One region of the Mesorhizobium sp. WSM4806 genome, then DNA from elsewhere that is predicted to be linked to it. Evidence: predicted binding sites of a transcription regulator. Region 1 holds the regulator's gene; each other region holds the start of a gene.

Region 1 (7,642 bases):
ACCGACCAGCAGGTCAGCGACGACTACAACAAGAACAAGGGGCGCTACACCACGGCGGAAACGCGCACCATCGAACAACTCGTGTTCAAAACGCCCGATGCCGCGAAGGCCGCGCTCGATTCACTCAAGACCGGCGCGACATTCGACAAACTCGTCGCCGCCGAGGGCAAGACGCAGGCCGACACGCTGCTCGGCACGCTGTCCAAGGACAAGATCGCCGACAAGGCGGTGGCGGATGCGGCGTTTGCGCTCAACGTCAACGAAGTCAGCCCGGTCGTTCAGGGCGCCTTCGGTCCGGTGCTGCTGCGCGTCACCGAGATCAAGCCCGAAGTGGTGAAGCCGCTGGCCGAAGTGGCCGCCGACATCCGCAAGGACCTGGCGCTGGGCGAGGCAAGCCGCATTCTGCTCGACGTGCATGACAGTTACGAAGACAGCCGCGCTTCGGGCAGCACGCTCGAGCAAGCGGCCGAAAAACTGAAGCTGAAGGTCGTCACCGTCGACGCGATCGATCGCACCGGCCTGAGGCCGGACGGCGCCATCGTCAAGGATCTGCCGGACTCGCCGGAGCTGATCAAGGCGGTGTTCGATGCCGAACCCGGCACCGAGAATCCCGACCTCACCACTGCCAACAACGGCTTCGTGTTCTACGAGGTGGATTCGGTCACGCCGGCCCGCGACCGCACGCTGGATGAAGTCCGCCAGAAGGTGGTGGCCGACTGGACGGCGGCGGAAACGACCAAGCGGCTCACCGCAAAAGCGCAGGAGCTCGAAAAGCGTCTCGAGGCCGGCACTACGCTCGACGTGATCGCGAGCGAGCTCAAGCTTGAGAAGCAGACCAAGCGCGGCGTCAAGCGCGGGGCGGACGACGCCGATTTCGGCAAGGAAGGGGCGGCTGCGATGTTCGGCGAAGGCGAAGGCGGGACCGGATTGATCCCCTCGCCCACCGGCGACGGACAGATCCTGTTCAGGATTGCCGAAGTGTTCGAGCCTGCCGGAGCCGACGCCAGCTCGGTGCCGGACGACGAGCAGAAATCGTTCACCGCCGGCATGTCCGACGACCTTCTCGACCAGTTGGTGGCGCAGCTGCAGACGCAATATGACGTTCGCATCGACCAAACCGCCGTTGCCCAAGCCCTGACCAGATGAGCGCGCTCAAGACCCATATCGCCAAGGTCGCCGCTGGCAGCTCCCTTTCCTTCGAGGAAGCGCGCGATGCCTTCGACATCATCATGTCGGGCGACGCTACGCCCGGCCAGATCGGCGGCTTCCTGATGGCGCTGCGCGTGCGCGGCGAGACTGTGAGCGAGATTTCCGGCGCCGTCGCCACCATGCGCGCCAAGATGCTGCGCGTCGACGCGCCGGCTGGCGCCATCGACATCGTCGGCACCGGCGGCGACAATTCGCACAGCGTCAACATCTCGACCGCATCCGCGTTCGTCATCGCCGCCTGCGGCGTGCCGGTGGCCAAGCACGGCAATCGCGGACTGTCCTCGCAGACCGGCGCCGCCGACGTGCTGACCGCGCTTGGCGTCAAGCTCGACATCCCGCCGGAAACGATCGGCCGCTGCATCCACGACGCAGGCGTCGGCTTCATGTTCGCACCGGCGCATCATCCGGCGATGAAGCATGTCGGCCCGATCCGCGCCGAGCTCGGCACCCGCACAATCTTCAACCTGCTTGGCCCGCTCTCCAATCCGGCTGGTGTCGTCAGGCAGATGGTTGGCGTCTTCTTGCCGGAATGGATCATGCCGGTGGCCGAGACGTTGAAGGCACTGGGCGCCGACCACGCCTGGGTCGCCCATGGCGACGGCTATGACGAGATCACCACCACCGGCGAAACCCAGGTCGCCGAACTGGTCGGCGGCGAGATCCGCAGCTTTACGCTGACCCCGGAAGCGGTCGGGCTGAAGCGGCATACCAAGGACGAGTTGCGCGGCGGCGATGCCGCCTACAACGCCCAGGCGCTGCGCGACATGCTGGGCGGCGCTGCCGGCGCCTTTCGCGATACGGTGCTGATGAACGCCGGCGCCGGACTGGTGGTGGCGGGAAAGGCGACGACGCTTGCCGATGGCATGGCGACGGCGGCGCAAGCCATCGACAGCGGCCGGGCGCTAAAGGTGCTTGACCGGCTGGTCGAGATTTCAAACGGATAGCGCCGTGTCTGATATCCTGCGCAAGATCGAAGCCTACAAGCGCGACGAGATCGCGGCGGCGAAGGCACGGGTGCCGTTTGCCGAAATCAAGGCACGGGCGAGGGCTACCGATGCACCGCGCGGCTTTCTCTCGGCCCTTGAAGCCAAACGCAAATCCGGCAGTTTCGCGCTGATCGCCGAGATCAAGAAGGCGAGCCCGTCCAAGGGCCTGATCCGCGCCGATTTCGATCCGCCGGCGCTGGCCCAGGCATATGCCAAAGGTGGGGCTGCCTGCCTGTCGGTGCTGACCGATGCGCCGTCTTTCCAAGGGGCGCCTGAATTCCTCACCGATGCGCGCAGCGCCGTGACATTGCCGGCTTTGCGCAAGGATTTTCTGTTCGAGCCCTATCAGGTGTTCGAGGCCCGTGCGTGGGGCGCGGACGCCATCCTGATCATCATGGCGAGCGTCGATGACGCCGTAGCCAGGGAACTCGAAACGACGGCTTTCGAGCTCGGCATGGACGCGCTGGTCGAGGTGCATGACGAGGCCGAGACGGAACGCGCGCTGAAACTGTCGTCGCGGCTGATCGGCATCAACAACCGCAATCTCCGGACATTCGAAACCAGCATCGAGACATCGGAGCGGCTCGCGGCGATGGTGCCGGCCGACCGGCTGCTGGTCAGCGAGAGCGGTATTTTCTCGCACCAGGACTGCCGCAGGCTGGAACGGAGCGACATTGGCACTTTCCTCGTCGGCGAGAGCCTGATGCGGCAACTGGACGTGGCCACTGCGACGCACCTGCTTTTGACGGGCAAGGCGCCCGCCAATGCATCTGCCCGAAAGTCGGAATCGCTTTTCGGAGAGCATGATGCATAGATACAAAGCGTTAGAGCGTGCTTTGTGCGTCCAAACGGACGGACGTCGCTCCAGGGTGACCTGACGATGTCGGCCGCCCTCACCCATCTTGGCGCGGAAGGCGAAGCCAATATGGTCGATGTCGGCGACAAGGCGGAGACGACGCGCACGGCGATCGCCGAAGGTCTTGTCTCGATGCGGCCCGAAACGCTGAAAATGATTCTGGACGGCGATGCCAGGAAAGGCGACGTGCTGGGCACGGCGCGCATCGCCGGCATCATGGCGGCCAAGAGGACGCATGAGCTGATCCCGCTCTGCCACCCGCTGCTGTTGACCAAGATATCGGTAGATATCGAACCGGACGCGAAGCTGCCCGGTCTGAAGGTCACGGCGCTGGCCCGCGTCACCGGCAAGACCGGCGTCGAGATGGAAGCGCTGACTGCCGTCTCGGTCGCCTGCCTGACCATCTATGATATGGCCAAGGCGGTCGACCGCGGCATGGCGATCTCCAACATCAGGCTGATGGAAAAGACCGGCGGCAAATCCGGCGACTACAAGGCGGACGCCCAGGGGGCAGGCCGATAATGGCGCTGCTTGCGGTCGCCCAGGCGCTCGAGCACCTGCTTGAGGACGCTGCGCCCTTGCAGGCTGAAAGCGTCGCCCTGATGGACGCCGCCGACCGCGTGCTGGCGGAGCCGCTCATCGCGCTCCGCACCCAGCCGCCATTCAACGCGTCGGCCATGGACGGCTATGCCGTGCGGGCCGACGATGTCGCCTCCGTGCCCGCGAGACTTTCGGTGATCGGCATGGCGCCGGCCGGACGCGGCTTTGCCGGGACAGTCGGCCCGGCGCAGGCCGTGCGCATCTTCACCGGCGCGCCGCTTCCCGCTGGCGCCGACACCATCGTCATCCAGGAGAATGTCCGCGACCTCGGCGGCGGCATCGTCGAAGTGACCGCGCCGACGGTTGAAGGCCGCAACATCCGCCGCCTCGGGCTCGATTTCTCGCAGGGCGACGCGCTGCTGGAGAAAGGCCGCCTGCTTGATCCGGCGGCATTGTCGCTGGCGGCATCGGCCAACCACCAACAGGTCAGCGTGGTGAAACGGCCGCTGGTCGCCATCATCGCCACCGGCGACGAATTGCTGCCGCCGGGCAGCGACCTTGGCCCCGACCAGATCATCTCCTCCAATGCCTATGGCGTCGCCGCCGCGGCCCGCTCGGTCGGCGCCTGCGCACTCGATCTCGGCATCGCCCCCGACCGCAAGGAGGCGATCGCCGCGCTGGTGAAAAAAGCCGTCGCCGCAGGCGCGGACGTCATCGTTACGCTGGGCGGCGCCTCGGTCGGCGACCACGACCTCGTCCATGACGTGCTGACCGGTGAAGGCATGGCGCTCGATTTCTGGAAAATCGCCATGCGGCCCGGCAAGCCACTGATGTTCGGGCGGCTGGGCGACATCCGCTGCATCGGCCTGCCCGGCAATCCGGTGGCCAGCCTGGTCTGCACGCAGCTCTTTCTGAAGCCGCTGCTGGCGCGGCTCGGCGGCCGCGCTTTCCGCCAGGACATGCGTCAGGCGCGGCTTGGCGCCGCCATGCCGGCCAACGATCTCAGACAGGACTATGTACGCGCGGTGGTGAAGGAAGAAGCCGGCACGCTTGAGGCAACGCCGTTCAGTATCCAGGATTCCTCGATGCTCAGAATGCTGGCCGACGCCAACGGACTGGTCGTGCGCGAGCCATTCGCTCCCGCGGCCGCAGCGGGCGCCGCCTGCAGCGTGCTGATGCTACGCTGAACAAAGCGTCAACACATTCATTAAACTTTAAATGGTTGCGGAACACAACTGGAACAGATAGTGTTTGTTCTGGGTTTGTTTTTCTGATTCTGTTGGGGGTCGCGATGCTGACACGCAAACAACATGAACTGCTGATGTTCATCCACGAGCGGCTGAAGGAAAGCGGCATTCCGCCCTCGTTCGACGAGATGAAGGAAGCGCTCGACCTCGCCTCCAAATCGGGGATCCACCGGCTGATCACGGCGCTGGAGGAACGCGGTTTCATTCGCCGCCTGCCCAACCGCGCCCGCGCGCTGGAGGTGCTGCGCCTGCCCGATTCGATCGCGCCGGGCCTCAATGCGGCGCGCAAATTCTCGCCGAGCGTCATTCAAGGCAGCCTTGGGCAAGGCGGCCTTGGACAGGGCGGCCTCGGACGGCAGATCAAGCCGGCGCCTTCGCGCATGCGTGCGGCCGGCAATGACGACGACGTCGTTGCCACCGTCTCCATACCGGTGATGGGCCGCATCGCTGCCGGTGTGCCGATCGACGCCATCCAGCACCAGACGCATTCGATCTCGGTGCCACCGGACATGATCACCGGCGGCACGCACTACGCGCTGGAGGTCAAGGGTGATTCGATGATCGAGGCCGGCATCTTCGACGGCGACACGGTCATCATCCGCAACGCCGACACCGCCCAGCCTGGCGAGATCATTGTCGCTCTGGTCGACGAGGAGGAAGCGACGCTGAAGCGATTCCGCCGCAAAGGTGCCTCGATCGCACTGGAAGCCGCCAATCCGGCCTACGAGACGCGCATCTTCGGGCCGGACCGGGTCAAGGTGCAGGGCAAGCTCGTCGGACTGATCCGGCGTTACTGAACGGCAGGCTTCTTGGGTTTCTCGGCCCTGAGGTATGGCGGCAGGCCCCTCGCCTCGCGCGAAAACCGCCGCTGCTCATGCCAGGGCCTGTATGGCTGTCTGACGGCAAAACGGATTTCTGCGCGCGTCGTCGCCGATAGCGGATCGAAGAAGACGGCGGCACTGCCCATGCGAGCGAGCTGCCGTTTGGTGACGACGAGAACCAGCGGGTTGCGGCAGGGTTTGTAATAGGCTGTGGCATCGTCGATGACGATCAAATCCGCAAAGGCACAGGCCGGCCGCGCGGTTTTGCGGTTGTCGGCGAGCGCAATGAGCGCGCCGGACGGATGCCGGGCCAAGCACAGGCCGGCAGTGCAGGTGAAAGGCGCTCCCGGCGGCAGGTCGGCCGGGTCGGCGATGTCGAACCGCACATCTCCTTTTTCGAATGTCTCCGGCTCGACGATCGTTGTTGAAACCAGCGCATGTTTCCAGTTGTCGGTGGTGAATTCGTTCGAACGCATCCGGTTGACGGCAAGTTCGCCGCCGCCGATCGGCAGCGCCACCAGATGCGCATCCTCCGAGATCAGCACGTCGGGGGTGCGCGTCTCGGAAATCGTCAGCAGGCCGGCGAGCGCAAAGGGAAGTGCCGCAAGCCGCAGCCATGTCGTCGCCATCGTGGCGATGACCAGGGCGACCGTCACCAGCAGAACCGATTGCAACGAAATCAGGCCGACTGCATCGACCGGCGAACGCTCCGAGATCCATCCCGAAATTGCAATCATCGCCGTCAGGCCCTTGCCCATCATGTAGAGGAAAGGGCCGTCGAGGCCGAAAGGCATTGCCAAGGCGCTGAGGACGGCCAGGAACATGACGATCGTGACGATCGGCATGACGGCCAGATTGGCGAACAGGCTGAGCGGCGAGACGCGCTGGAAGTGCCAGATGGCGAAGAGCGCGGTGGCGCTGCCGGCAATGATGGACGTCATTGCGATGGTGCCTGCCCCGGCGACGAGCTTGCGCGTGACGAAAGCGACCGGTGACCGTCGCTGTCGCGGCGCCTTGGCCTTGTCGGCACGATAGTCGGACCAACCGGCATAGGCGCCCACGAGAGCCGCAGTCGCGGCGAACGACATCTGGAAGCTTGCGCCGACCACCTCGTGCGGCGACACGACGATAACGGCGATGGCCGAAATCGCCAGGTTGCGCATGGTGAGTGCCGCCCGGTCGAACAGCACGGCGACAAGCATTACCGCCAGCATGATGAAGCTGCGTTCAGCCGCGACCACGATACCGGAAAAGATCAGATAGGCAGCGATGGAGACGAGTGCGGCAGCAGCCGCATATTTCTTGACCGGCCGGCGCGACGAAAAGTCGGGAAACAGCGCAAAGGCGCCGCGCAGCAATCCCATGACGGTGCCGGCGACAAGCGCCATGTGCAGGCCGGAAATGGAGATGATGTGGTAGATGCCGGTGCGCCGCATCGATTCGTTTATCTCTTCGGGGATGCCGGCACGCACGCCGACGATCAGCGCAGCGGCAATCTCCCCCTCGGCACCACCGATGCTGTCCCTGATATGGTCGGCGATGGTTTCGCGCGCCTTCTCGATCGACGAAGAAAGGCGTGCGGTTAACGGTGCATCTTCGGAGACGACGATCTTTGGACTGCCGAGGAAAAAGCCACTGGCACCGATACCGGCGAAATAGCTGTCAAAGGAAAAGTCAAAGCTGTCCGGTCTGACCGGGCCAGTCGGAGGCAGAAGCCTCACATAGCCGGTTGCCACCGAGCCTGCGGTCATCTCAGCGGGAATCTTGCGTGCCGACACCCTGACACGTTCGGGTGCATAACGCAGTGTCGGCCGGGCGGTCGACATCACATCGATGGTCAGCCTGATCCGGCCGTTCGCCATTTGGTCGAGCCTGACGACACGGCCGGTCAGCCGGGTCTGGATTTCCGAACCGAGCATCTTCGTTCCGGCGCGCCAGGTTTCAACCTTGGCGGCGAGCACACCAAGCGCGCACAGCAACGCT
Region 2 (7,642 bases), on a different contig from region 1:
AAGGCCAACGGGATCAAACCGGAGAACATCACGCTCGGCGAATTCGGCATGATCCGCCAGGAATACGGCAATGCCTACGTGATGCCGGCCGAATACCGTGCCGCTTATGTCAGGGACATGATCGCGCGCGCCGAAGCCCATGGCTTCGCATGGTCGATCTGGAGCTATGGCGGCGCCTTCGGCATCATCGACGCTTTTGATGGCGACAAGGCCGAGCCGGATGTGATGGATGCGATCAGGTTACTTCACTGAAGCGCCGAACCCAATTCGATCGAAAGAATCTCTGGACGCATCCCGAAACGCACCGGCAGGATGCTAAAACCGAGACCTCCAGAGACGATCAGGTTGCCGTTCTCCTCCACGACATGACCATAGGCAAACCGGTTGCCGAAGCGGGATGGCACGACCGGAGAATAGCCGAGCAACCGCACCTGTCCGCCATGGGTATGGCCCGAAAGGGTCAACGATACCCGTGGCGGGACCTTCGGGAAAATGTCCGGCTCATGTGCAAGCAGGATAACGGGAGCCTTGTCGCTTACCTTTGCCAGCGTGCCGTGCAGGTCGTCCAGTCCTGTGAACCTGCTGCGGCCCCAGGCCTTGCCCGGCCGCAGCGCAAGTTGGTCGGCAAGTCCGGCGACCCAGAAGCCATACCCGTCTTTTTCCAGGCGCACCACATCGTTTTCCAGGACCGGTATGCCGGCGCTCTCGAGCGCCCGGCGCGCCACCGTCGGCCCCAACCCGGCCTTCTGCGCGGAAAGGTCCTCCCACCAGTCGTGATTGCCAAGGATTGACCACACCCCGAGCGGCGCCTTCAGGCCTGACAAGGCCGGCGCCCATTCGGAGGAAGCCACCCAGTCCGTAACCAGGCGTGTGCCGGCTGCATAGTCGCCAAGCAGGACAATCAGATCCGGCTGCAGGCTGTTCGCCCGTTCGGCAAGCGACCTGATCCGCTCCGGCGTCATCCATGGCCGACAGACATGAATATCGGCGAGAGCGACGACGCGAAGGTGCAATCCTGCAGGCCAGTTTGGCGGGGTCAGTGAATAGCGCTTTACATGCGTCAGCAGCAGCGGCTCGAGGCCAACCGCATAAGCACTGAGCGACACGGCGGATAGGAAGGAACCGCCGATGAGGCGCAGGAAGCCGCGTCTGGTGATCATCGCTCAACCCCATCGTTCGTGGAACCGACGGTCCCACAGCGAAGCGTTAGAGCCCGCAAATGCGCCGGCAAGCTGACCAGGATTAGGAGATTTTGCGCAGCAAAGAAGGCCGCAACGCCGCGCCGACGCTACTCTTCCTGGAATAGGCTGATCTGCTGCTGCGCCAGGTCCTTCGGCGCATCGAGGCCGAGATGCCGCCAGGCATTGGCGGTCAGCACGCGGCCGCGCGGTGTGCGCTGAATAAAACCCTGTTGGATCAGATAGGGCTCGATGATGTCCTCGATGGCGTCGCGCGGCTCGGAAAGCCCTGCCGCGATGGTCTCGATGCCGACCGGCCCGCCGCCAAAATTCCGCGCGATCATCGAGAGATAGCGGCGGTCGAGCGCGTCGAGGCCGAGCGCATCGACCTCGAGCCGCGTCAGCGCCTCGTCGGCGATCTGGCGGTCGACGTGACCGTCGCCGGCGACGGAGGCAAAATCACGCACGCGGCGCAACAGCCGGCCGGCGATGCGCGGCGTGCCGCGCGCGCGCCGAGCGATCTCAAGCGCGCCATCGTCGCCGAGCGGCATGGCAAGGATGCGGGCGCCGCGGCGCACGACCTGCTCCAGTTCCTCGACCGAGTAGAAATTGAGGCGGACCGGAATGCCGAAACGGTCGCGCAGCGGATTGGTCAAAAGGCCGAGCCGGGTGGTGGCGGCGACCAGTGTGAAGCGGGCAAGATCGATCTTGACCGAACGCGCCGCCGGCCCTTCGCCGATGATCAGGTCGAGCTGGAAATCCTCCATCGCCGGATAGAGGATTTCCTCGACCGCCGGGTTGAGCCGGTGGATCTCGTCGATGAACAGCACGTCGCGGTCTTCGAGATTGGTGAGCAGTGCTGCTAGATCGCCGGCCTTGGCGATGACCGGACCGGAGGTCGAGCGGAAATTGACGCCGAGCTCGCGTGCCATGATCTGCGCCAGCGTCGTCTTGCCGAGGCCGGGCGGCCCGACGAACAGCACATGGTCGAGCGCCTCGCTGCGGCCCTTGGCGGCCTCGATAAACACTTTGAGATTGGCCCGCACCGCCGCCTGGCCGACGAAATCGCCGAGCGTCTGCGGCCGCAAGGTCTGCTCGGCATCTTCGCCGCGCTTGTCGGGAGCAATGAGGCGTGGCGAAAGGCTCATGCCGCCTTCCTTGCACAGGGCAGAGAACGGGACAAGCGCAGACTCACCGCGCCAGTTCCTTCAGTCCGAAGCGGATCAGCTTCGACGCATCCGCGTCCTCGCCGGCGCTTTTCAGCGCCGCCGCCACCGCATTGGCGGCGGTATCGCGTGAATAGCCGAGATTGACCAGCGCTGAGACGGCGTCGGTGATTGGCGCCGGCGCGACGCCTTCGCCAAGCTCCTGCTTCAGGCCGATGGTGCCGGAGGCAGCGCCGGCAAAGGCCGGCGCCTTGTTCTTCAGTTCGGTGACGATGCGCTCGGCCACCTTCTTGCCGACACCGGGCGCGCGGCTGACCATGGCAATATCCCGCAATGCGATGGCATTGGCGAGATCGGCCGGCGCCAGCGTCGACAGGATGGCCAGCGCGACCTTGGCGCCAACGCCCTGCACATTGTTCATCAACAGCCGGAACCATTCACGCTCCAGCACCGACTGGAAACCGTACAGCCGCAGCATGTCTTCGCGGACATAGGTCTCGATAAACAGCACCACCGCCTCGCCGGGGGCCGGCAAGGCGGCCAGCGTGCGCGTCGAGCAGTGGGCGACATAGCCTACGCCATGCACGTCGATAGTGCAGAAATCCTCGTCGACCTCGTCCAGCGTGCCTTTTAGCTTGCCGATCATGTGTGGTCCCTCATGCCAGCGCCGCCAACCTATAGACAACACTCTGCCGGTGATGCGCGTGGCAGATGGCAATGGCCAGCGCGTCGGCGGCATCGTCGGTGTCGAACGTCGCCTTCGGCATCAGCACCTTGACCATCATGTGGATCTGCTTCTTGTCGCCATGACCGACGCCGATCACCGCCTTCTTGACGGCGTTGGGCGCATATTCGGCAACGACCAGGCCGGCCAGCGCCGGCACCAGCATGGCGATGCCGCGCGCCTGGCCGAGCTTCAGCGTCGCGGCCGCATCCTTGTTGACGAAGGTCTGCTCAACCGCTGCTTCGTGCGGCATGGCGGCATGCAGGATCTCGGCAAGTCCGTCATGCAACTGGCAAAGCCGTGTCGCCAGCGTCGCCTTGTCGTCGGAACGCACGGTGCCGGAGGCGACGAAGCGCAGCGAGTTGCCGAGGCTTTCGACGATGCCCCAACCGGTGCGCCTCAGCCCCGGATCGATGCCGATGATGCGAATCGTTTCCCCCATCCGCCAAGTTTACCCGTGGCGGACAGCGATGCCAGCGAAATGTGAACAAACCAGAAACGGTTCCGCTGCGTCCCACAGGCTGTTTGAGAATTCGCTCTGACGAGACAGACGGCGTGGTCTGCGAGAACCGAAGCGGAGCGGACATTTGGGTCCGTGAGCCGCGCGTAGATCCCCTCGCTTCAATTCCGATGTCGTAGCGCATCGACGATGACTTTGAACGCGCGAAGATTTTGACGACGGCTCGGATAGTAGAGGAAATAGCCTTCAAAAAACGGCGACCAATCGTCCAGGAGCTGAACCAGCTTGCCACGTGCGATGTGCTGCTCGACGATGATCTCCGGGACGTAGGCGACGCCGTATCCACTGGCCGCGGCATCAATCGTGGCATAAGTATTATTGAAGGTCAGTTGACCGTTGACTCGAACGCGGAGCGCCTGCCCATCCTTCTCGAACTCCCAGGCGTAAAGGCCGCCGGCGCTTTCATGACGCATGTTGATACAGAGATGCCGAATCAGTTCTTGCGGGTGCTCGGGCACACCATGCGCGGCGAGATAGGCAGGCGAAGCAATGGCGACCAGACGCCAGTCGGGACCGATGCGCACCGCGATCATATCCTTCTCAACGCTCTCTCCAATCCGGACGCCGGCGTCGAAGCCTTCCTCAACGATGTTGCGGAAGGTGCTGTCCAGGATCAGTTCGACGCTGATATCGGGATAGGCGACAAGCACCGGCTTGAGCTTGGGCCAGACCACGCTTTCGAGTGCATGGTCGGACAGGGTCAGCCTGATCGAGCCTGACGGCTTGTCGTGGAGCGCCGTCAGCGCCGCGATCTCGTCGTCGATTTCGGCGATGCGCGGCGCAATTGTCTGCAGCAGCCGTTCGCCCGCGATCGTCGTTGCGACGTTGCGCGTGGTGCGGGTCAGCAGGCGGATGCCCATGCGCGCTTCGAGCTGCTTGATTGTATGGCTGAGCGTCGATTGCGCCGGAAGGCGGCGGTCGCTTCGGGAACGAGGCGGTTGGCGATCTTTGCTACTACGCCCCTTGGGGCAATCATGCGATGTTTCATGGTCCCTATCGGTGGTCGCGCGGCCTGATCCGGCTCGGGCGTCTCGACCAGGGGCCAGCGCCGCTTCTGGTGCGCGGAGAGCATCCGATGCGCGTCGAAGTTCTTCCTGAGCCCGGAAGGCTACCGCACAATGGATGAACGCCGCCTCCCGCGCTCCACTTTATTGCAAGGGTCAAATTTGAGCTTCCGCATTCATGTTTTGTCGAGCGTATCTCTTAGAGTCGCTTAAACCTTCTGCGCCGTAAGTTTTAGCCGTGCTGAATCGCCGTCAGCGCCGATGACGACGAAATAGGAGAACGCAATGACTCGAAATCACGTTGAACGTCTTGGAGAGTTCAGGGAAATCCTGGTCGCGACTCGACGCGAAGGAGTCCGTAACGTGCACCATACCCGCGACGCAATGCGGGCAAGCGGCTTTCAGATCGGGGACAGCGACGGCTCCAGCTACGGAGCCAAGCTAAAGGAACTCCAAGAGGAAATCGAGGCAGTCGATCGCGCCATCGAAGACGAGAAGCGGCTGGCCTTGCCCCTTGAGAGTGCGGCTCAATCCCGCCGACCACCAAAGCCGAGAATCGTGAAGGGAACATAGAGTCGGCGACGGCCCTTGCTGCCCGTCGCGTGGATTCGCCTGCGACATCGTGTCGGGCTCGTCGCCGCCGTGCAACTAGCCCTGAACGTCATCCGTTGCCATCAAACGTGGCGGCCGAAGCCGCCCTGTGTCGATGTCGATTCGCTGTGTCCATCGTTGTCGATGCCGTCGCTACCCTCGCCAACGGCGTTCTTCAGGTATCCGATCTGAAACGCGATATTTGGATATGAAATCACGGAGGCCAGCTTCTGGCGCAAGGCGGTCGGCTGGATGAAAAGGTCGGCTTTCTAGCGCCATCATCCCGAAAGCGAACGTTCCGCTTCCGGCCCCACGATGCTCGTTCGCGTCATTGTCGGATCGCAGTCGATGCGATCGTGCGATCGCGTCATTTCCGCAAGATCTTCTCCATCGCCTTGCCCCTGGCAAGCTCGTCGATCAGCTTGTCGAGGTAGCGGATTTCCTTCATCAGCGGGTCTTCGATGTCTTCCACCCGGACACCGCAGATCACCCCCGTGATCAAATTCCGAGAAGGATTCAGTTGAGGCGCCTGATCAAAGAAATCCTTCAGGCTGGTTTTCTTCCCCAGCTGGGCGTCCAGCCGCTTCTGGGTGTAGCCCGTCAGCCAGCGGATGATCTCATCGACCTCGGCTTTGGTGCGGCCTTTCTTTTCTGCCTTGGCGACATAGTGCGGATAGACCCTGGCAAAGCTCATGGAATAGATTCGATGCTCGGTCATGGCACTCCCTCATGCGTCGGGATCGGGGCCAAGAAGCGGCATCACGTCCACGGCATCGCAGGGGAAGATCGTAAAGTGTGGATGGCCTTCGAACATCTTCGATATCGAGCAGTCTGTCAGCCGCGGGCGAAAGCCGTGTTGAGCAGCGTGATCTGGTCGGAAACCGGATTGGTGCGGCGGCCGGATGGCGCAGCCTCGGCCACGGCGCCGCCGTAGATTTCCTCGTCCATGCGGCGCACCAGTGCCTGCAGGCGCAGCGAGCGGTCGATGAGGTCAAGAAAATCCTTGGGCAGCTCGACCCAGCCTGCGGCATCGTTGTTGGCGGAAGCGGTGTCGAGACGCACCTTGGATTTTTCGGAAGCAACCTGATCGCGAGTCATTTCGCCGGAATTCGCGGCGCGCTGCAGAAGCAGCCAGGAGGCGACCTGCATCAGCCTCGTGGTCAGTCGCATCGACTCGGCCGCATAGAGCGTCGCCGCCAGCCTGGACAGTTTCTTCGCCTCGGCCCGGCCCTTGCCGTCCAGATATTCGGCCGCCTGCTCGACCAGGCCCATGCCTTCCTGGTAGAGCGGCTTGAAGGATTGGGAGAAAACCCGGCGCTCCGCCAGCTTGATGGTTTTCGCGCTTCCCTTCGAAGGATCGTTCATCGATACGCCCTGCACTTGCCTAACAGCCGGCCGAATCGGCGTCATCGCCGCCACGCCTGCACCCTAAATGACCGAGGCTTGAAAATGCGCTTCGCCGCCGGTGAAGGCAAGCACATGTTTAACAAACGGTTAACGGCGACGCAGCGGCGCGGGCGACCGGCAATCCGGGTCGCCGAAAAAAAAGAGCCGCGGATAAGGCGGCTCTCAGGAGTTTAACAGGGAGGCGTCAAACAAAGTGGCTCCAACCACTCGGTAAGAATCCAGATCACTGGATGCGCATAGTAAACGCCTGTAAAGCTTAATGAAGCCTTAACTGCGAGGATATTTTTTGATCAAGCGTCGCCCGCCTGTGCCGTAACAGCACAATAACTCCAGGCTTTTTGGGGCCCAGACCTTTGGACTCAGGCCTTTTGCGTCTCAGCATGCCGTTCGGCTTTCCACACCACCGGCAGCGCGATGTAAGCGAACAGCAGCAGCCCAGCGTAAAAGCCCATCGAGGATGTTGCCACCAGCGGTTCGATCGCCGGGTTGCCGGCAAGCATGATGTAAAGGCCGATCAACAGTCCGGTGCCACTGATTGCCGTCAACCAGAAATGGACGGTGGCAAGCGTCTTTTCCGCGACTGCCGGAAACAGATGGTAGAAGAATGCAAACACCGCCGACATCAGCCATCCGGCCACCATGATGTGGGCGTGGGTTGGCATCTGCGCATGATCTTTGCTGATCGCCATCTGTAGGCCGAGCGCCATCCCGGCGAGTGCGTAGAAGACGGCCAGCGTGAAGAAGTTTCGTGCTACCTTTTGCATGTTATGCCCCGAATTGCCTTTTCCCGTCATGGGAATGGGTTGAGATCAGGCGGTCGCCCCGCCACCGGGTCCCCGGCATCGGCGCATTAGCATCGGCAATGTTTCTGGACGATGTCGCATCGCGCCCGCCTGAAACCGCCGTGACGCTGCTGACGGCTCGGCTGCCGGCAACTTCCATCGGCTGGCAATCTAGAGAAGGCCGGCGATCCCGTCCCACAGGAGTTTGACCGCGACGACCGCTACGGTCGCATAGGTGAAGGGGTAGAACAGTTCCGGTCGCATCCGCCG
Region 3 (7,642 bases), on a different contig from region 1:
TTCGAGTAAGCGAGGATCTCACGATCACGCCGGCCGGCGCACTCACTCTACATGATGGTTCGTCATCGAATTTTTGAAACGTTGCGGCAGACCTGAGGACGTCGTCAGATAGAGATTTGATACGTATCGCCTAGCAATATAATTTGAGCATTGCTCGAAAAGAGGTCACCGGTTTTTCGAACAAAGCGATGCGCAAACAAGAAGTTACAGCGGTGCTTGATCTCTTTTTCACGCGCATCGCTGTAGGTGTCGGATCAGATCACGAAAAAATCGTCGGCCAGCAGCGTCGGCCTGTTCGTCAGCGTCGCGAGCTGTGTCACGCCGCCTGCGACGTTTCCGTTGGAATCGTAAAACAACGCACCCGTAACCTTGTCATAGACGATGTGGTCGTCGGCGTCGTGCGCGCTAGTCCCAGCGAAGAAGTACCCTGGCTCGAGGGCTCCGGTGGCTCCAAGCCCCTGCATTATCGAATTCTGGAGCCTGAATGTATCGGCCGTATGGTTGAAATCCGTGATGATGTCGCGGTTGGCCACTGAGAGCGGCGCGCTGAAAACGAAGAAATCGTTGCCGGCGCCACCAGTAAGCCGGTCAATGCCCAGGCCGCCCGTTAGTGCATCGTTGCCACCCCGCCCAAGCACGGTATCATTGCCTCGGCCGCCGTCCAGTTTGTTGTCGCTGTCGTTGCCGTCGAGCACGTTGTCGAGGGAATTTCCCGTGGCTCCGACGTTGGCGTTTCCGGTCAGACGCAGATTTTCTACCAGCCGGCGATCGACCGCCAGTGAGTACGTGACCAAGCTGAAAATCTGGTCGAGGCCCGCTTCGTCGATGACGTTGTCCAGCACATTGTCCACATAATAGGTATCGTTGCCGGCTCCGCCATTCATCTGGTCGGCCCCGGTCCCGCCATCGAGAAGGTCGGCGCCATCATAGCCCGCTAACCGGTCGCTACCCGCCCCGCCCCTTATGGTGTCGTTGCCGGCAAGGCCGACAAGCGTGTTGTTCCCATTGTTCCCGGTCAGCTCATTGTCGGAAGAATTGCCGCGACCATCGATAGCGGCAAGGCCGATGAGAGTCAGATTTTCGACATAGGATGGCAGTGAATAGGTGATCGAGCTGAACACCCAATCGTTGCCCGCCGCATCGGCCTCGACCACGCGGTCGAGCGCATTGTCGACATAGTAGGTATCGTTGCCTGCGCCGCCCTCCATGCTGTCGATTCCGACCCCGCCGTCGAGCAGGTTGCTGCCAGCGTTGCCGACCAGCCTGTTGTCGAGTTCGTTACCAATCGCGTCGATGTCGGCAACGCCGGTGAGTGTGAGCTGCTCTATTTGCTGGCCGGACAGCGAATACGTCATCGAGGTGATGACCAGATCGATGCCGGCGCCCTTAGCCTCGATGACTACGTCGAATGCGTTGTCGACGCGGTAGGTATCGTTGCCGAAACCGCCGGACATTTTGTCAGCACCAGCTCCGCCGTCCAGAACGTCATCAAAATTGCCGCCGTTCAGGATATCCGCCGCATCCGTCCCGGTCGGGTGCTGCTCCATCACGTCCGGCGCAGCATAGGCTCGCACGTAGTCGACGACCATGTCGTACGTGCCGGAAGCCTGCTCGGAGGAATACATGCTTAACGTGACCAGCATATAGAGCGGCGTGCGGAAAAAGTCGCTCATTGGAAAGCGGCTCAGCTCTTTGCCGTCATAATATGTGGTGATCCAGTCAGTCGTTATCCTCGCGCCGTACGTGTGAAACGCTCCGTCGAACAGCGAACCGTCGAGGCCCGTATAGTTGCTTTCCCAAGCGTGGCTTTCCTTATTGCTCAAGTGCACCGCCTGGTGATGAGCATCGGGATCGCCGCCATACGCTTCAACGATGTCGACCTCGACGCGTGGCACAGTCTGATCGGGCGACAGCATCCAGAAGGCCGGCCACGCTCCCGCTCCGCCGTGAAAGGCGGCGCGCATCTCGAAATACCCGTACTCTTGCGCGAAACCCTCGCCGGCGCTGTTAACCGTTTGCATCGTTCCCGACTGCCAGGCGCCGTCCACCTGCTTCATGGTTATCGTCAGAAGCCCGTCAGAGACGGAGAACGGGTTGGTTTCTCCGACCGGCGGCATGTACTTTGCGGCCCCCGCGGGGGCGTGAACAGGCGCGAACCACTTACCGGTGCCGTTGTTCGGCACGACATCAAGCGTATTGAACTCGTCGGAAAAGGAGAGGTTGAACCCGGAGAGGTTCAGCTCCGATCCTTTGTACTGTTCGGTCCAATCGCCAGGAAGGGCAATCGCAGCCATTGATGGGCTCCTCGTTCTCGCAACATTTTCGCGGTTGACCCCACCAATATCTAATCGTTCATTTGTTAACGGAACGGTAATGGACACCGATTCCGCCGCAAATGGGTCAGTGCGCTTATCCCCCAGCGCTTCACGAGAAATTTGGGAGAAGTCGCAAATCGGTTGACGTAGCCGGGACTCGATACTGCGAATCCTCCATGGCGCATGATCCGATCGATACGCTCGGCAAGGCGACCCGGCACAACATGCTCGTCAAAGCCGAGTGCAGCTGCGGGAACGTGCGCTACTGCCGTTATTTCTTTAGCGGGGACCCACCAGGGGCATCGACCTTTTGCATCTGGTCCGCGTCACCGCCATTGGCGACGCGTTTCCGGATCGTCTTATCGCAATGCCCCTTGGGCGGCTAATAGCCTGTACTTTTCGAAGATCGCTAGCTTCTGCGGATAGGTGATCCGTACCTTGGCGTTGCACCCGTCGCATCTGAAGTGCGCGATCGTTCTTAGCGCAGAGCCCTTCCTTACCGCCGGATGCGAGCAATCCGGACAATCGAATGTGAGCGCAACATCAGACAAGTCTTGGGCTAAACCCATTTCCATCTCCTTCGCAAGCGCTGTGGCTACACTCTGGCGGGACTCAATGGGGCAATGCAGATGCGAATGCCAACGCGGGACTAGAACAATTCGTCAGGGAAAGCCGCCCAGCTAGTGCGCCTTCTCTGCGCCCTTTGAGAGACGAAGAGACCTCAATTCATCCAGCAGTTCGCGCTCCTTGGTAGTAATGTTTCGGAAGATTGCGACAATCGCCACCGCTAAGGCCTCGGCATCCCGGCTTGAAGAGTCTATGTGTTCATCTGCGCAAACCTGATCGAACACGCGTTCGCAAATAGCCAGATCATGAGGGCTGAGGCAGGTGCGATTGAAACGCCGACGCAGCATCTGTGCGAACCTTTCAGGGCCTGTTGCCAGTGTTTGCGGCGGATTTTTTTTGTCGATGAACCGCTGAGGCGTGATTGGAATAAGTTTACTCGCTGACCGATAATTGGTCTTTCAATAGTCCCAAAATCAGGGCGCACTCGCGAGCTCTATACTGTCCAGCAATCATAAGTTGGCGGTAATCCCGCAATTTTTGTTCTGGGACATGAAATCCTCGCCGAAATTCCGCCGCCTCTTTCGGAGTTCGTGTGCAACCGAGTCTACTGGCGGTGACTTTCAAACTCGCCAGTGAGCATCCGACCTTGGCTGCAATATCTTTCAAAGGTTCGTTATTAAAATATCCATCAAGAATTATCTTGCGACGAGCTTCTGTTTTGAGGTTTGCGTTCATTTCGTTGCCTCCTCAACTACGCTTTCACCGTGCCAGACTCTATACGCACCACGTTGAAGAGTGTCGTTATCGTCGCATCCAGAAACTTATCTCGGAATGCATTTCTTGCTGTAACCCAGTGTGATAGCCCTCTGTGGACTCGCGTTCAGCTGGTCTTGCCAGATGGCTGTGATACACCACATGATTGCGGTGGCGATGGGCATACCGGAATCGGATACGGCACTACGCGATGGACGCTAAGAGGCAGGACAAGGCGCTTGCGAGGCAGGCGCTTGAGCGCGATCGACGTCGTTGGCCGCGCGAAGCTCAGCCTTACAATGAGGCTGCCCCGTCACTTGCGCCGGCGCTCGAACCTTTGCCCTTTTCGACGCTCGAACTGGCGCCAGAAGATCAATTCGTCGCTTGGCAGGCGCATATGGCTCCGCTTGTCGAGATCAAGTTGCCGGATGACAAATCGCTCGACGATGGCTTTCCCGCCGACCACACGGCTTGGAACCTCGGCGGCATGCTGATCGTTCAACAGCGCGCACCGGCACATAGTTATATGCGTTCTGCTGCGAAGCTTCGGTCCAGCTCGATCGATCACTGGTATATCGCTTTGCCGCATACTGGCCGGTCGTGGACGGAGGTCGATCGCCGCGTAGCGGAAAACCAGCCGGGCAAATTGGAGATTAGATCGCTTGGCTACCCGTTTCGGGGGAGGGCAACGGAATCCCAAAGTCTCTTTCTCTATTTGCCGCGTGATTTGTTCGCCGATGCGGCGGCAACCCTGGACGCAAAGAATAATTCAATTCTGTCCGGCAACTTTGCCAACCTTTTGCTCGACTACCTCAAGAACATCGAAGCAAGACTGCGCAGTCTCACGGTTGACGATCTGCCCCGCATCGTGCACGCAACACGCAGCATGATCATTGCCTGCCTCTCGCCCCCGGCGGAACATGCCGCGGCCACCGAACAATTGGTGAGTGTCGCGCTGATGGAGCGAGCCCGTCGATACGTCCACAACAATCTGGATGCGGCTCATCTGACGCCGGATTCAATGTGCCGGGCGCTCGGCGTCTCGCGCTCTCGTCTGTATCAGTTGTTCGAACCGAGCGGTGGTGTTCTCCACTACATACAAAGTCGCCGACTTCTGGCAGCCCATGTTGCGCTTAGCAATCCGGCGGACAGCCGGCGCATTGTTAATATTGCCGAAGCCGTCGGGTTTAGTTCAGCGGCTAATTTCAGCCGAGCTTTTAGCAAGGAATTCGGCTACAGCCCCCGCGAAGTCCGAAGCTCCGTGGTGTTACCGCGCCCCGCCCACTCTGTTTCGCATACCGGACACGAGGAGGCCTCTTCCTTTGAACATTGGCTCAAAGCGCTCGGAAGCTGAGTACAGGATCGGGAAGCTCATGGACCAGAATATTTTCGTGTCGCGTCCACCGCGCCATCAATTATAGCCAATTCCCAATTTATCGACCAACTGTTCATCGATGTCGCCGCGCATCACAGCGGAGCATACATTGCAACTACGCAGCATAAGACACTTGTTGAGACCGCGAGTCGTATGTTTGCCAAGTCAAGAAACAAAGAGATAGAGCGGTTCTGCGGTTCCTTGAAATGACGAACCGCTCTAGCCCGGATTATCTCACCAGCAAAGGGCTGCGTAGGCTGGCGGCGATCCCGGACAGCAATTAGCCGGTCGGGAACGGTGCAAGAGCGCCGCGCCGGGCAAGATATGTACGCCGGGATAAGTATTAGGATGCAAAGCTAACGACAGATCGGCTTCGTGCGTAGATGCTTGCAATGCTTGGCGGGGGCTCGGCGGCTTGGCGGGGGCTCGGCACAGGTGGCAGGCATCATGTTGGGGAGATGTCGTGTTGCCTGTGCCGATAGCCGCCGCTGCGCGGTCAAAGGTGGCGTCATTGAGTAAGCGTGCCAAGGTCGTTGGCGGCCGGCTGGAGTTTCTTCCGCCGCAGATCCCGACTCGGGTCGAGCGGCCGCCTGAAGGTGAGGGCTGGGTCCACGAGGCCAATCTCGACGGCTATCGAACCCAGATCATCATCGATAATGGCGGTGTGCGTCTTTACAACAAGAACGGCCGCGACTGGACCACGAAATACTGGCCCATCGCACTAGCCGTCGATCTGCCATGCCGGACTGCCATTCTCGACGGCGAAGTCATTGTTCCCGGCGAGCAGAGCGCTTTCGATTGCCCTGCGCTGGAAGCGGCGATCTGGAACGAGCCGAGCCGGCTGGTGTTCGTCGCGTTCGATATCCTCCATCTCGACGGCCACGATCTAGGCTCCTTGCCGCTGCTGCAGCGCAAGCAGGCGCTGTGGCAACTGATTGAGCCTGGCCTCGGCAAGATCCAATACAGTGAGCATTTCGAGGGCAGCGCGCTGGCGCTCTTCCGCACCGTCGAGAAGATCGGGCTCAATGGAATTATCTCGAAGCGCGCCGACAGCCGCTACAGGAGCGGACTGTCGAGCACATGGCTGAAGGCCAAAAAATTTGAAGAAGCCGACTCCCGAGTTGGGGGTCGTTTATGAGCCAGGCACGGCTCCAATGCCCTGATCGCTGCTCACGGGCGTCCTCACCGATTTGAGGCCTACGCGGGCGGACGCGACGCGCATACCAATCTGGCGGAACAAATCATGATCATTCTCATTGTGGTGATCATCAAGGGAGATTGATCATGGGTGACCGGCACAACCCAAAAATCGAGGCACCGGCAAATGTCGAAAAGGACCCGGAAGATTGGATCAGCGGAGATGATCCCATGACCCCCGCACAAGCCTCCTATTTGAAAACTTTAGCCGAACAGGCCGACGACCCTGACGCCTATGCTGACGGCCTCAGCAAGGCGGAAGCCTCTAAACGCATCGATGCACTCCGGGAGAAGTTAGGCCTGTAGTGCCCGCTCGTGGCTGTTGGCCTCCGGCGACGGGGCCGTTCCATCGAACCCGACAGCGGCTCTGTCCAGTTTGTTACCGTGGTCTGACCCCGGGGATGAGTTGCATTGCGTTCTGCAACCGCTCGCTGGATAGTCCTGGCGATGTTGCAGACCTTGATGACTCATTGGCCCCAGGTCCTCGCGATCATTTCGGTGGTGATGGCGGCCATCGGCATCGTCCACGCCATAATGACGAAGGAAGACGTCCGCGCCGCCACAGGTTGGGTCGGCGTGATGTTCCTGTCGCCATTCCTCGGCGCGATCATCTACGCCGTTGCCGGCATAAACCGCATTCGTCGTGCAACGATCAGCGCCATGCGGCCCCCTTCCAGCGAGGCGGCTTCCGCAAAACATGAGCGCAACTTTGCCGCCGAGGAATTGATTGCCGAGCGGTACGGCCAACGCTTCACCGGCCTGAAGACATTGGGCGACAGGGTGGCCCGGCGTGCCCTGACCTCGGGAAACGCGATTGCGATATTGGAGACAGGTGACGAGGCCTATGCCGCAATGTGCCGAGCGATTGATGGCGCTCAACGCGCTATCCTGCTCGAGACCTACATCTTCGACAATGACGATGTCGGGCGGCTTTTCGTGGAATCTCTCGCCGGAGCCGTCCAGCGGGGTGTCAGCGTTCGCGTGCTGATCGATGCCGTCGGGGCGCGTTACTCCGTCCCCAGCATTCTTGGGCGCCTGCGAGAGGCAGGAATCACAGCAGACCTCTTCAACGGCAACATTGGCATGGGCCTGCGTCTTCCCTACGCCAACCTCAGAACGCACCGGAAGATCCTGGTCGTCGACGGCACGATTGCGTTCACCGGAGGGATGAACATCCGAAAGGGATTCTCAGCCGAGTTCGCCGGCTCCTCCAGCGCGAGGGACACGCATTTTCAGGTCACCGGGCCGGTCGTTGCCGACCTTTTTTCGGTTGCCGCCGAAGATTGGCGCTTCGTGAGCGGCGAGCTCCTGAAAGGCGACACCTGGCAAGTGGCCGCGCTTCCCGCGGCTCCCGGTCAACCAATGCTGGCGCGGGCGGTTGCATCCGGGCCGGATGCCAGCATCGAAACGAACCACAACTTGCTGATCGGGGCAT
Region 4 (7,642 bases), on a different contig from region 1:
GTGGAGATGCCAACGCGATGGAATGGGCGATGGCGTGGATTGGAAAAAAGGAACCGCCCAAGGGCAAGGTCGGCTTCATGTATATGCTGGCAGGCGGCACCGATGGCAGCAACACCGATCCTTATGCGACGAAGCCCGAGGAAGGCAACAATTGGGTGGAGACTGGACCGCACGTGATGATCGTCAACGCAACGGACATGATGCAGGGCTATCCGGCTGACCCCAAACCTGACACGTCCAGGCCATATGTGATGTGGGCGGGCACTCCCTACGCACATCTCATGATTCCGGTTAAGTAGCTGCCGCCGAATTGACTGGCGATAGCGATCAGGCTGCGTAGCGTCAGACTGTCGAGCTCCTGCGGGCCGGGCCGGTCACCCTGCCTCAAGGGGGAGGGGAACGTCACGCCGCCTGCGCCATTCGCTCCGAACTCATGCGGTACGAAATCGCCTCGGCCAGATGGATGCGGCCGACAGTCTCGCTGGCCTCGAGATCAGCCAATGTCCGCGCCACCTTCAGCACCCGGTGATAGGCCCGCGCCGAAAAGCCGAGCTTTTCACTGGCATCCCTGAGCAGCGACAGGCCTGATGCATCCGGCATCGCGATCTCCTCGATAACAGAGGGTGAGCAGTGCGCGTTGGTGGTGACGGAGGTAGCGCCGAGCCGCTCGAAACGTTCGCGCTGGGTTGTCCGCGCGCGGGCCACGCGCAGCGCCACATTGGCACTCTTCTCCGCCCGGTCCGGCCGGATCAGATCGCTGGCCGAGACCGCCGGCACCTCGATCCGAAGATCGATGCGGTCGAGCAGCGGGCCTGATATGCGCGCCTGATAGTCGGTGCGGCAACGATCGCCGCGCAGGCAGCGATAGCCCGGCTCGCCAGCCATGCCGCAGCGGCACGGGTTCATCGCCGCGACCAGTTGGATGCGCGCCGGATAGGTGACGCGATGATTGGCGCGGGCGATCATGCAGTCGCCGGTCTCCAGCGGCTGGCGCAGCGCATCGAGCGCCTGCGGCGAGAATTCGGGAAACTCGTCGAGGAACAGCACGCCGTGATGGGCCAGCGAGGCCTCGCCCGGCCGCACGCGCAGGCCGCCGCCGACCAGCGCCGCCATCGAGGCCGAATGGTGTGGCGCGCGGAACGGCCGCCGGTCGGTCAGCTTGCCTTCGCCAAGCTCGCCGGCCACCGAGGCGATCATCGAGACTTCGAGCAATTCCCTCGGCGCCAGCGGCGGCAGGATCGACGGCAGCCGCTGCGCCAGCATCGATTTTCCCGATCCTGGCGGACCGATCATCAGCATGTTATGGCCGCCGGCCGCCGCCACTTCGAGTGCCCGCTTGGCGGTCTCCTGGCCCTTGATGTCGGCAAGATCCGGCAGGTCGCGCGCCGAGGCATGGATGCCGGCCTCCGGCCGCGACAGCACCTGCGTGCCGCGAAAATGATTGGCGATGGCGATCAGGCTGCGCGGCGCCAGGATGTCGAAATCCTTGCCGGCCCATGCCGCTTCCGGGCCGCAGGCGAAAGGGCAGATCAGGCCCTTGCCTTCGGCATTGGCGCCGATCGCCGCCGGCAGCGCGCCGGCCACCGCGGCGATGGTGCCGTCGAGCGACAGTTCGCCAAGCACGACATAGCCGGCCAGCATGTCGCCCGGAATGGCGCCAAGCGCCGCCATCAGGCCAAGCGCGATCGGCAAATCGTAATGGCTGCCTTCCTTGGGCAGATCGGCGGGCGCCAGATTGACGGTGACCTTCTTCGATGGCATCGACAGGCCCGATGCGTGCAGCGCCGCCTGCACCCGCTCCCGGCTTTCGGCCACCGCCTTGTCGCCGAGGCCGACGATGTGCATGTTGACCTTGCCGGGCGCGATCATCACCTGCACGTCGACCGGCACGGCCTCGATGCCCTGGAAAGCGACCGTGCGGACCCGCGCAACCATTTTTCTGCCCCCGGACATGGGCTCGCCCGAAGCCCATGCGATCATGCCGCGAACGGCGTCATCTGAGACAACCACAGATTTTGGGCAAAGGCAAGAACATTACGGGAACAATCGAACGTTGTGCCTTGATGGCATCGCATCGGCTACGGACCGGAACCCCGCTGTTCCGCCAAGCATGGACGCTACTTGCGTTTGTCCTCGACCGCATCCCAGAACAGGCTGGCGATATCGGCGCCACCAAAACGCTGCACCTCGCGCACGCCGGTCGGCGACGTCACGTTGATCTCGGTCATGTAGTCGCCGATCACGTCGATGCCGACGAGGATAAAGCCGCGCTCCTTCAGCGACGGGCCGATGCGGGCGCAGATCTCGCGTTCGCGCTCCGTTAGTTCGGTTTTTTCGGCGCGGCCGCCGACATGCATGTTGGAGCGTGAATCAGTCTCGGCCGGCACCCGGTTGATGGCGCCGACCGGCTCGCCGTCGATCAGGATGATGCGCTTGTCGCCGGCTCGCACCTCCTTCAGATAACGCTGAACGATGTAGGGCTCGCGGAACACCTGGCCGAACATTTCGAGCAGCGAGGCGAGGTTGCGATCGGCCTCGTGCAGGTGGAAGATGCCGGCGCCGCCATTGCCGTAGAGCGGCTTGACGATGATGTCGCCGAACTCCTTGCGGAAGGCGGCAACCTCCTGGCTGTCCTTGGTGATCAGCGTTTCCGGCATCAGGTCGGGAAACTCGGTGACGAAGATCTTTTCCGGGCTGTTGCGCACCCAGGCCGGGTCGTTGACCACCAGCGTCCTGGGATGGATGCGCTCGAGCATATGCGTCGTGGTGATGTAGTTCATGTCGAACGGCGGGTCCTGCCTGAGCAGGACGACGTCCATCTCCGACAGGTCGGTGCGCACTTTCTCGCCGAGCGAATAATGATTGCCCTTCTCGTCGCGGACCTGCATTTCCTCGACGCCGGCAAACACCTTGCCGTCGCGCAGCGACAGCCGGTCGGGCGTATAATGGAACAGCTGGTGGCTGCGCCGCTGCGCTTCCAGCGACAGCGCAAACGACGTGTCGCCGGCAATCGAGACGGTGGAAATGTGGTCCATCTGGACAGCGATTTTCAGAGGCATGGCGGATCTCCGGCGGATCGGATGGGCTGCTTGCCCTTACAACCTCCCCGGTCATCTGCCAATCGCGACATTTTGAGGATTGCCTGCTGGGCCTCGACGAGGCGCTTCGGCTGCGCCGGCGGCAACGATTGCTGTTCGGCGGGCCAGTCGGTTTCGATGCCACGCTCGGCTATCTCAGAAATTCCCTCCGTGGCACCTTGCGCTCAAGGCGATCTGACGAGCGACTTGTCAGACATAAGCCCGCGAATTTGCTTTTTCTCCCTTGCTCCCCCGACCGGGCTGGCTAGGATGCGCGCCGACCGAGCCACGGCGCCGCGCGTCCTTTTGGACGCGCAAACGACGCGGTAGCACTTTGATTTTGCGCATGATCCTTTCCGAAAATCGAAACTGGGTTTCGGGGTCATGCGCAGGGAGGAAAAAATGATGCCATCGGCGCGCTTTGCCGACCTTGAGGGCGCTTCGGTGCTGATCACCGGCGGCGGCTCCGGCATCGGCGCGGCGCTGACCGAGGGTTTTGCCCGCCAGGGGGCAAAAGTCGCCTTCATCGACATCGCCGACGGCCCGAGCCTGGCGCTGGCCGACCGCATCGAAAAGGATCTCGGCCGCCGCCCCCTCTATCTCAAGACCGACATACGCGACGTCGAGGCGCTGCGGGCTTCGGCCGCCAGGGCGGCAGAGGCGCATGGCGACGTCACCGTGCTGGTCAACAATGCAGCACTTGACGATCGCCACGCGGTAGAAGACGTCACCGTGGAGTTCTGGGACAACAACCAGGCGGTGAACCTGCGTCCGCATTTCTTCTCCGCACAGGCGGTGGCGCCGGGCATGAAGCGCGCCGGCGGCGGCTCGATCATCAACTTCACGTCGACGTCGTTCCTGATCAACCACCCCGACATGCCGGCCTATACCGCCGCCAAGGCGGGGATCGTCGGCCTGACCAAGGGGCTTGCCGGCAAGCTCGGCGCCGACGGCATTCGCGTTAATGCGATCGCACCCGGCTGGGTGATCACCGAGCGGCAGAAGCAGCTCTGGGTGACCGAACAGGCGCTCGCCGCCCACGTGGCCAAGCAATGCATCAAGCAGGTGATGCAGCCGGAAGACATCGTCGGCACGGTGCTGTTCCTCGCGTCGGACGCTTCGCGCATGCTGACCGCACAGATGCTGATCGTCGACGGGGGCTTCCTGTGAACTCAGCGAGCAACGTGCCTTCTGTGGCCACCGTCGACTGGGGCACCACCCGTCTCAGAGTCTGGCTGGTCTGTGAGGCCGGAAACGTCCTTGCCGAGCGTCGCGGCGACGACGGGCTGATCACCGCGCAGGCGGCCGGATTTTCGACCATCCTCGAAGGACATCTGGCAGCGATGGGCGCGCCGGAAGCGATGCCCGTGATCATCTGCGGCATGGCCGGCTCGCGCCAGGGCTGGCTGGAGGCGCCCTATGTCAGCGTGCCGGCGCCGATCGGCGCCATCCTTGCCGGTGCTGCGCGCGTTCCCGGCCAGCGCCGCGACATCCGCATCGTGCCGGGCCTTGCCCAGCGCCTGGCCGACGCGCCCGATGTCATGCGCGGCGAGGAAACGCAGCTTGCCGGCGCCGGTTTGCCGGCAACAAGCCGCCATCTCGTCTGCATGCCCGGCACCCATTCCAAATGGGTGCTGGTCGAGGACGGCGCCGTTGCCGGTTTTGGCACCTGGCCGACCGGCGAGCTGTTTTCGGTGCTGGCGGCGCATTCGATCCTGCGCCATTCGCTGGGCGAGCAGCCCAAGCCGGTTGCACCAGGCAATCCGCTTTTCCAGCGCTGGTGCGAGATCGCGCTGGCCGAGGGCGGCGATGTCACATCGAGGCTGTTCTCGATCCGCGCTGCGGGCCTTTTGCAGGACCTGAAGGCCGACGATGCCGCTGCCTGCCTGTCCGGCCTGCTGATCGGCGGCGAGATCGCCTCGGCCAGCCGCCGCTATCGAAAAGGCGCGGCGTCGATCGTGCTGGTCGCATCCGGCGCGCTCGGCACCCTCTACACTGAGGCGTTCGGTCTTGCCGGGCTTGCGGTGAGAGCCGTCGATGCCGACGAGGCGGTGCGTGCCGGCCTCATCGAGGCGGCGCGCAAAAATGGCATGATTGCTGGAAGCGGAGTTGCCGCATGACCGAGACCGCATCGTTTCCGAAGCTCGAGCGCGGGCTTGTCGCCATCCTGCGGGGCCTCAAGCCGGACGAGGCGGTGGCCGTCGGCCGGGCGATCTTCGAGGCCGGCATCGAAGCGATCGAAGTGCCGCTCAATTCGCCGGACCCGTTTGTCTCCATCGCGAGAATTGTTGAGGCGCTGCCGGCGACGGCATTGGTCGGTGCCGGGACCGTGTTGACCGCAGCCGATGTCGACGGACTGAACAAGGCCGGCGGGCGGCTGCTGGTCAGCCCCAACATCGATGCGGAGGTCATGGGTCCCGCCATGAATTACGGCATGGTGACGATGCCGGGCGTATTCACGCCGACCGAAGCCTTCCAAGCCATCGGGCTCGGCGCCTCGGCGCTGAAATTCTTCCCGGCCAGCGTGCTCGGCGCGGCCGGGATCGCGGCGATGCGCGCCGTTTTGCCGGCTGAGGCGCCGGTCGGCGCGGTCGGCGGCGTGTCGGAGAAGGACTTTGCCGGCTACAAGGCGGCCGGTGTCAGCGTCTTCGGCCTTGGCTCCAGCTTGTTCAAGCCTGGTATGAGCGTCGACGAGGTGGCAACGCGGGCGCAGGCCGCAGTCGCGGCCTGGGACGCAGCGTTTGGAGCAGCGCCATGAGCGAAGCCATCGTTTCGGTTTTTTCCGACCATGTCTGTCAACTCGGCGAAGGCCCGAGCTATGACCCCGCCACCGAAACGCTCTACTGGTTCGACATCGTCAACGGCCAGCTTCTGGAAAAGCCCCTGTCCGGCGGTGCCGTCAAAATCCACGAGCTTGGCCAAATGGCCAGCGCGATCGCCGCCGTCGACGACAAAAGACAGTTGATCGCCACCGAAACCGGCCTGCATGTCCGCGACGTGGCGACCGGCAAAATGACGCTGCATACGGCCATCGAGGCCGACAATCCGGCGACGCGCTCGAACGATTCGCGCGTCCATCCCTGCGGCGCCTTTTGGGTCGGCACGATGGGCAAGGGCGAGGCAAAGGCCGCTGGCTCGATCTACTGGTTCTTCAGGGGTGAATTGCGCCGGCTCTATTCAGACATCACGGTGTCGAACTCGATCTGTTTTTCCGAAGATGGAACCGTTGCCCATTACACCGATACCAGCACCGGCCTGTTGATGCGCGTCGGCTGCGATCCGGCGACCGGCCTGCCGGCTGGCGAGCCAAAAATCTTCGTCGATCACCGCAAGGCCAAGGGCTATATCGACGGTTCGGTGCTCGATCGCGACGGTGTCCTGTGGAACGCCTGCTGGGGCGGCAGCGTCGTTGAAGCCTACGGGCCTGACGGCAAGCTCATCCGTTCGGTCGCGATGCCGGTGACGCAGCCGTCCTGCCCGGCCTTTGTCGGCAGGAATGCCGACCGGCTGGCGGTCACCTCCGCCTGGTCGGGCAAGGATGAGAAACAGCGCCTGCTGGATCCGCAAGCCGGCATGACGTTTCTGCTCGACATTCCGGTCAACGGCCGCTTCGAGCCGCGCGTGCTGATTGCCTAGGCTGACGTCGATTTCGCGAAAGCCTGATACATCCGCCATGCGATGGTAGGCAGTCGCGCTGCCAGGCCCGTTCATCGCCAGGAATCGTTGATGCCATGTCAAGCCGCAGGCCGAAGCTGATCCTAGTCTACGAGCCGGAAAACGCCTGCTTCGAGCGGCTGGTTGCCGATGGCCACGTGCCGGGGCGCGCCGCCGAAATCGCCTCCTATCTGGCGCAATCGACCGACATCGCCCCTGAGTTCGACGCGCTGGCCGCAGCCTGCCAGACGCGCGGCCTGTCCTTCGCGCCGGTGGCGCTCGACGATGCCGCAAATCTGCTTGCCGGTGAGGATCCGAAGACGACGCTGGTGTGGACGCTGACCGACGGCATCGCCTATTTCCGCGGCGGCGCGGCGCCGGCCCTGGCAAGGCTGAACGGCCTGAAGCTGCTCGGCGCCGATGATGCGCTGTTTGCGCTCTGCCAGGACAAGTTCCGCTCCGGCGCCGTGCTCGGCGCGCTCGGCCTGCCGGTGCCGCAATCCGGTTTGGCACGCGACGGCCGCTGGCTGGCCGAGCCACCGGCTTCGCCAGCCGGCTGGTTCGTCAAGCCGAACCGGCTCGGCGCCAAGATCGGCATCTGGCCGGATTCGCGCAGCAGAGATCTCGGCCACGCGCTTGAGCTTAGCCGGCGCGTCTTCGCTGCCTATCGCGACGATGTCGTCGTGCAGCCCTACGTCACCGGGCGCAATGCGCGCGCCAGTTTTCTCGGTCTGAAGCCGGACACCGGCGTCGAAGCGCTCGGCATCGTCTTTGTCGAGTCGGGAAGTGATTTCCAGACAATGGAAGACAGCCTGGCGCTCTACGGCGACACCGGCGAGGCGGCCAGGGCGGCGGGAACATATGCCGAGCCGGTGCTGCTGCCGGTTGCCGCCAGCCAGCCGCGAGCCGAT

The links. The regulator LexA, encoded in region 1, represses DNA repair genes until DNA is damaged. The targets are predictions, from matches to a motif close to TGTTCNNNNTGTGTTCNG.
Region 2: the regulator LexA is predicted to act here: its motif matches at 3,552-3,569, upstream of ruvC (crossover junction endodeoxyribonuclease RuvC).
Region 3: the regulator LexA is predicted to act here: its motif matches at 6,243-6,260, upstream of AC0L2M_RS28785 (DUF3072 domain-containing protein).
Region 4: the regulator LexA is predicted to act here: its motif matches at 2,028-2,045, upstream of AC0L2M_RS10150 (YifB family Mg chelatase-like AAA ATPase).

Annotation. Positions count from the first base shown of each region.
Region 1 covers NZ_JBVVQZ010000041.1:3,552-11,193, reverse strand. Annotated here, with positions in the region: gene AC0L2M_RS33960 (SurA N-terminal domain-containing protein) at 1-1,146, shown strand, start outside; gene trpD (anthranilate phosphoribosyltransferase) at 1,143-2,153, shown strand; gene trpC (indole-3-glycerol phosphate synthase TrpC) at 2,158-3,009, shown strand; gene moaC (cyclic pyranopterin monophosphate synthase MoaC) at 3,076-3,573, shown strand; gene AC0L2M_RS33940 (molybdopterin molybdotransferase MoeA) at 3,573-4,778, shown strand; gene lexA (transcriptional repressor LexA) at 4,883-5,635, shown strand; gene AC0L2M_RS33930 (ComEC/Rec2 family competence protein) at 5,629-7,642, opposite strand, start outside.
Region 2 covers NZ_JBVVQZ010000013.1:134,960-142,601, forward strand. Annotated here, with positions in the region: gene AC0L2M_RS20495 (glycoside hydrolase family 5 protein) at 1-252, shown strand, start outside; gene AC0L2M_RS20500 (metallophosphoesterase) at 246-1,160, opposite strand; gene ruvB (Holliday junction branch migration DNA helicase RuvB) at 1,289-2,326, opposite strand; gene ruvA (Holliday junction branch migration protein RuvA) at 2,370-2,990, opposite strand; gene ruvC (crossover junction endodeoxyribonuclease RuvC) at 3,001-3,510, opposite strand; partial or broken gene AC0L2M_RS20520 (LysR family transcriptional regulator) at 3,690-4,493, opposite strand; partial or broken gene AC0L2M_RS20525 (cyclophilin-like fold protein) at 4,487-4,714, shown strand; gene AC0L2M_RS20530 (hypothetical protein) at 4,878-5,165, shown strand; gene AC0L2M_RS20535 (hypothetical protein) at 5,267-5,422, opposite strand; gene AC0L2M_RS20540 (DUF2200 domain-containing protein) at 5,551-5,901, opposite strand; gene rcdA (protease adaptor protein RcdA) at 6,018-6,548, opposite strand; gene AC0L2M_RS20550 (hypothetical protein) at 6,950-7,354, opposite strand; gene AC0L2M_RS20555 (sulfite exporter TauE/SafE family protein) at 7,544-7,642, opposite strand, start outside.
Region 3 covers NZ_JBVVQZ010000023.1:13,037-20,678, reverse strand. Annotated here, with positions in the region: gene AC0L2M_RS28810 (hypothetical protein) at 1-9, shown strand, start outside; gene AC0L2M_RS28805 (family 16 glycosylhydrolase) at 255-2,294, opposite strand; gene AC0L2M_RS28800 (hypothetical protein) at 3,315-3,617, opposite strand; gene AC0L2M_RS28795 (helix-turn-helix domain-containing protein) at 3,847-4,989, shown strand; gene AC0L2M_RS28790 (ATP-dependent DNA ligase) at 5,522-6,148, shown strand; gene AC0L2M_RS28785 (DUF3072 domain-containing protein) at 6,295-6,513, shown strand; gene AC0L2M_RS28780 (phospholipase D-like domain-containing protein) at 6,655-7,642, shown strand, end outside.
Region 4 covers NZ_JBVVQZ010000005.1:137,658-145,299, forward strand. Annotated here, with positions in the region: gene AC0L2M_RS10145 (hypothetical protein) at 1-299, shown strand, start outside; gene AC0L2M_RS10150 (YifB family Mg chelatase-like AAA ATPase) at 403-1,935, opposite strand; gene gshB (glutathione synthase) at 2,118-3,059, opposite strand; gene AC0L2M_RS10160 (SDR family NAD(P)-dependent oxidoreductase) at 3,480-4,247, shown strand; gene AC0L2M_RS10165 (2-dehydro-3-deoxygalactonokinase) at 4,244-5,197, shown strand; gene AC0L2M_RS10170 (2-dehydro-3-deoxy-6-phosphogalactonate aldolase) at 5,194-5,835, shown strand; gene AC0L2M_RS10175 (SMP-30/gluconolactonase/LRE family protein) at 5,832-6,713, shown strand; gene AC0L2M_RS10180 (D-alanine--D-alanine ligase family protein) at 6,809-7,642, shown strand, end outside.